One region of the Microbulbifer magnicolonia genome, then DNA from elsewhere that is predicted to be linked to it. Evidence: predicted binding sites of a transcription regulator. Region 1 holds the regulator's gene; the other holds the start of a gene.
What was found. The regulator sigma-54, encoded in region 1, starts transcription at its own class of promoters, with help from an activator protein. The targets are predictions, from matches to a motif close to TGGCACANNNNTTGCNNT.

Region 1 (2,457 bases):
TGCCGGGGCCGCACGGCCGCCGTTGTGGCCATTCCGGTCGGGTGCGCTGTCTGGTCGGCAAGCGGCGCTAAATCAGGCGCTTGCGTTCGCTGGAAGACGGGATGCCCATGGACTCGCGGTACTTGGCCACGGTGCGGCGGGCGACCTGGATGCCCTGCTTGTCCAGTTCCTGGGTGATCTTGTTGTCGGACAACGGCTTGCGCGGCGTTTCGGCGTCGATCAGCTTGCGAATCATCGCACGGATGGCGGTGGAGGAGGCATCTTCGCCGGAGTCGGTGCTGACGTGGCTGGAGAAGAAGTACTTCAGCTCGAAGACCCCGCGGGGCGTGAACATGTACTTCTGGGTGGTGACCCGGGAAATGGTGGACTCATGCATGCCGATGGTTTCCGCGATATCGGCGAGCACCATGGGCTTCATAGCCTCGGGACCCAGCTCGAAGAATCCCAGCTGTTTCTCGACGATGCAGGAGGCCACTTTCAATAGCGTCTCGTTGCGGCTCTGCAGGCTTTTGAGAAACCATCGTGCTTCCTGCAGGTGGTCGCGCAGGAAATTGTTGTCGCTGGAGTTGTCGGCGCGCCTGATCAGGGCCGCGTAGTCGCCGTTGATGCGCAGCCTGGGGGTGGTTTCTGGATTCAGCTCCACCAGCCAGCGCTGTTCGCGGCGGCGAACGATGATATCCGGCACCACATACTGCGGCTCCTCGCCGCCGAAAGCCTCGCCGGGATAGGGGGTCAGCGTCTGGATAAGGCGCATCACCTCGCCCAATTGGGCCTCGTTCAGCCGCGTGCGACGGCTGAGGCTGCGGAAGTCGCGTTTGCCGAGCAGATCCAGGTGGCGCTCGACCACCGTCTGTGCCTGCTCCAGCCAGGGCGTGGCGGCCGGCAGCTGGCGCAGTTGCAGCAGCAGGCACTCGCGCAGGTCGCGGGCACCGCAGCCGGCGGGCTCGAACTGCTGGATCGTCTTGAGCACGGCGAGGACTTCGTCCTCTTCGGCCTCAAGCGCGGCGGCGATTTCGCTCAGGGGTGTTTCCAGGAAGCCGCTCGGGGCGATGCCGTCGATCAGGTTCTCGCCGATCAGCTTGTCGAGTTCGGACAGGGTGGTGAGATTGAGCTGCCACAGCAGGTGGTCCTGCAGGCTGTCCGGCGCGGAATTGCGCTGTTCCAGTGCCAGTTCGTCCCCGTCGCCACCGCTGTAACTGCCGCCGCTGTAGATATCCTCCCAGCGGGTGTCCACCGGCAGCTCGTCGGGAATGTCCTGGCTCCAGTCGCTCTCGCCTTCCCCGCCACCGTCCGCAGCTTCGGCGGCCGTCGTGTGTTCCGGCGACGGATGTTCCTGGAGTGGCTCCCCGTGGGCGTGCTCGTCGCCGTCGATTTCCAGCAGCGGATTGCTGTCCAGCGCCGACTGCACTTCCTGCTGCAGATCCAGTGTCGACAGCTGCAGCAGCCGGATGGCCTGCTGCAGCTGAGGCGTCATGGTCAGCTGGGTGCCGAGCTTTAACTGGAGAGACTGCTTCATAGTGGGGAACTGCAGACCGAGGCGGCGGATGAATCTTCTGGAAATCCAGGACGCTGCAGACTAACCCTCCGATCGGCGGATTACAAGCAATAACTGTGCCGGAACGGCAGCTTGGTTTTGCGGTGGGTGTCGGGCGGCGGTGATGAAGTGTCGGTCACCGGCGGGAAACGGTGACCGCTGATTTGCGCGGGGCCTAAATCGTAAACTCGTGTCCCAAATACACTTCGCGCACCTGCTGGTTGGCGAGCACTTCCGCCGGTGTGCCGGCGGCGATGATGTGGCCCTCGCTGACGATATAGGCCGTCTCACAGATATCCAGCGTCTCGCGCACATTGTGGTCGGTGATCAGTACGCCGATACCGCGGTCGCGCAGGTGGCGGATGATCTGCTTGATGTCGTTGACCGAGATGGGGTCGACGCCGGCGAAGGGCTCGTCCAGCAGCACGAAGTCCGGGTCGGTGGCGAGTGCGCGCGCAATTTCCACACGGCGCCGCTCGCCGCCGGACAGGGCCATGCCGAGGCTGTTCTCGATATGGGTGATATTGAACTCCCGCAGCAGTTCCTGCACCTGCTGCAGGCGCTCGGCGCGGGACAGGTCTTTGCGCGTCTCGAGGATGGCGAGGATGTTGTCGCGCACCGACAGGCGGCGGAACACCGAGGCCTCCTGCGGCAGGTAGCCGATGCCCTTGCGCGCGCGCCCGTGCATGGACAGGCGGGTGATATCCTCCTCGTCGATCAGCACCTGGCCGGCGTCCGCCTGTACCAGGCCGGCGATCATGTAAAAGCAGGTGGTCTTGCCGGCGCCGTTGGGGCCGAGCAGGCCGACGATCTGGCCGCTGGTGACGCTGACGGAAACGTCCTGGACCACTTTTCTTTTCTTGTACTGTTTGGCGAGGTGTAACGCTTTCAGCGTTGGCATAGTGTGTTCCGAATTTGGTTCT
Region 2 (2,457 bases), on a different contig from region 1:
TCTCGATGCGCTTGCCCTTGGGGCTCGGCACAAACGGAATGCGGATGGACGCAGAGCGGTTGCGTGCGGAGTAGGCCAGGATCACCGGCGCCTCGAAGCCCGGCACCAGGCGCTTGTAGGAGTTGGTGGAGGCGTTACAGATGGCGTTCAGTGCGCGGGCGTGCTTGATGATACCGCCGATGTAGAACAGCGCGGTCTCGGACAGGCCTGCGTAGGCGTCACCTGCGAACTGGTTCACGCCGTCCTTGCTGAAGGACTGGTGCACGTGCATGCCGGAGCCGTTGTCGCCGACCAGCGGCTTGGGCATAAAGGTCGCAGTCTTGCCGTAGGCGTGGGCGACGTTGTGCACCGCGTACTTGAGGATCTGCACCTCGTCGGCCTTCTTGGTCAGGGTGTTGGCGGCAACGCCGATCTCACACTGGCCGGCAGTGCCCACTTCGTGGTGGTGCACTTCCACACGCAGACCCATCTGCTCCATCGCGGTACACATGGCGGCGCGCACGTCGTGCAGGGAGTCGACCGGCGGCACCGGGAAGTAGCCACCCTTGACGCCCGGGCGGTGGCCGATGTTGCCTTCGGCATAGCTGGCACCGGAGGACCAGGCCGCTTCCTCGGAGTTGATCTTGTAGAAGGCGCCGCCCATTTCGGCACCCCAGGTGATGTCGTCGAATACGAAGAACTCGGGCTCCGGGCCCATCAGCACGGTGTCACCCAGGCCGGTGGACTTCAGGTATTCCTCGGCGCGCAGCGCGATGGAACGCGGGTCGCGCTCGTAGCCCTGGCCGGTGATCGGGTCCACGATGTTGCAGCGGATGATCACGGTGGTTTCGTCGGTGAAGGGGTCGAGGAAAGAGGTTTCGTCGTCCGGCATCAGGATCATGTCGGATTCGTTGATGCCCTTCCAGCCAGCGATGGAGGAGCCGTCGAACATCTTGCCTTCTTCGAAGAACTCGCCGTCAATTTCCGACACCGGAATGGATACGTGTTGTTCTTTACCCTTGGTGTCGGTGAAGCGCAGGTCGATCCACTTGGCTTCACTCTCTTTAATCAAACCGAGCGTTTTAGCTGACATTGCTGTCCTCCAGGTCTTGAAAAGTAATTTGTCGCTTTGCCGTCGAACGGCATTCACTCCCTTCCTGGCGTGGAATAAAGCAAGGAGTGTGCCAAATTGGGGCAGCGGCGCCGCAGCTGCGATTGCGGCGTGCGCTGGCAGTTTCGCGGGGCCAACTGGAGCAGAATAGATGCGGTCTGGCGGGTCGGCCACCATTATCTGCACCAAAATGGCGCGCAATGGGCCGCCAGTGCACGAATAGGGTGCGCGACCAAGTTGTGCCCGGCGGGGGCTCCCTAGCTTATAATGCCGCACCCCCTATCAATACGCGGTACCCGACGGATTCCCATGCACTTTGTCGTCAAGTTTTTCCCCGAGATCACCATCAAGAGCAACCCGGTGCGCAAGCGCATGTCGCGCCAGCTCAAGGACAATCTGCAGCGCCTGCTGAGACAGCTGGACGACCGCATCGTGGTGCGCAAGGACTGGGAGAAGATCGACGTGATCGCCCCGGACGCGGTCGCCCATCTGGGTGGGCGCATCGAGGAGGTGCTGGCGCACACGCCCGGTATCGCCAACTTTTCCCGCGTGCGCCAGTTCCCCCTCGGCGACCTGCAGGACATCTACGAGAAGACCCTGTCGGTGTGGGGCGAGCACCTCGCCGGCAAGACCTTCTGTGTGCGCGCCAAGCGCACCGGCCAGCACGACTTCAAGTCCCTGGACGTGGAGCAGTATGTGGGCGGCGGCCTGAACCAGAATACCCAGGCCGCCGGCGTGAAACTCAAGGACCCGGACGTCACCGTCAAGCTGGAGGTCCGCCACGACAAGCTGTACGTGATCGAGGCGCAGCACCCCGGTCTCGGCGGCTTCCCGCTCGGCACCCAGGATCCGGTGCTGTCGCTGGTATCCGGCGGCTTCGATTCCACCGTGGCCAGCTACCTGACCATCAAGCGCGGCATCCGCACCCACTACCTGTTCTTCAACTTGGGCGGCCGCCAGCACGAGCTGGGCGTGAAGGAGGTGGCCTACTTCCTGTGGAACAAGTACGCCGCCTCCCACCGGGTGCGCTTCGTCACCGTGCCCTTCGACGAGGTGGTGGCGGAGATCCTCGAGAATGTCGACAACTCCTACATGGGCGTGATCCTGAAGCGCATGATGCTGCGCGCCGCCACCGCCATCGCCAATGAACTGGAGGTGGACGCGGTGGTGACCGGCGAGGCCATCGCCCAGGTATCCAGCCAGACGCTGAAGAACCTGGCGGTGATCGACAGCGTCACCGACACCCTGGTGCTGCGGCCGCTGATCGCCAGCGACAAGACCGACATCATCCGCACCGCGCGGGAGATCGGCACCGAGGAATTCGCCGCGAACATGCCCGAGTACTGCGGCGTGATCTCGGTGAAACC

Region 2: glnA (glutamate--ammonia ligase) is a predicted target of sigma-54. The motif match lies at 1,149-1,166, and genes of this name have one in related genera.

Annotation. Positions count from the first base shown of each region.
Region 1 is NZ_JAYEFD010000001.1:1,565,057-1,567,513, reverse strand. It holds gene RRF64_RS06910 (RNA polymerase factor sigma-54) at 68-1,516, opposite strand; gene lptB (LPS export ABC transporter ATP-binding protein) at 1,710-2,435, opposite strand.
Region 2 is NZ_JAYEFD010000002.1:842,678-845,134, reverse strand. It holds gene glnA (glutamate--ammonia ligase) at 1-1,072, opposite strand, end outside; gene thiI (tRNA uracil 4-sulfurtransferase ThiI) at 1,400-2,457, shown strand, end outside.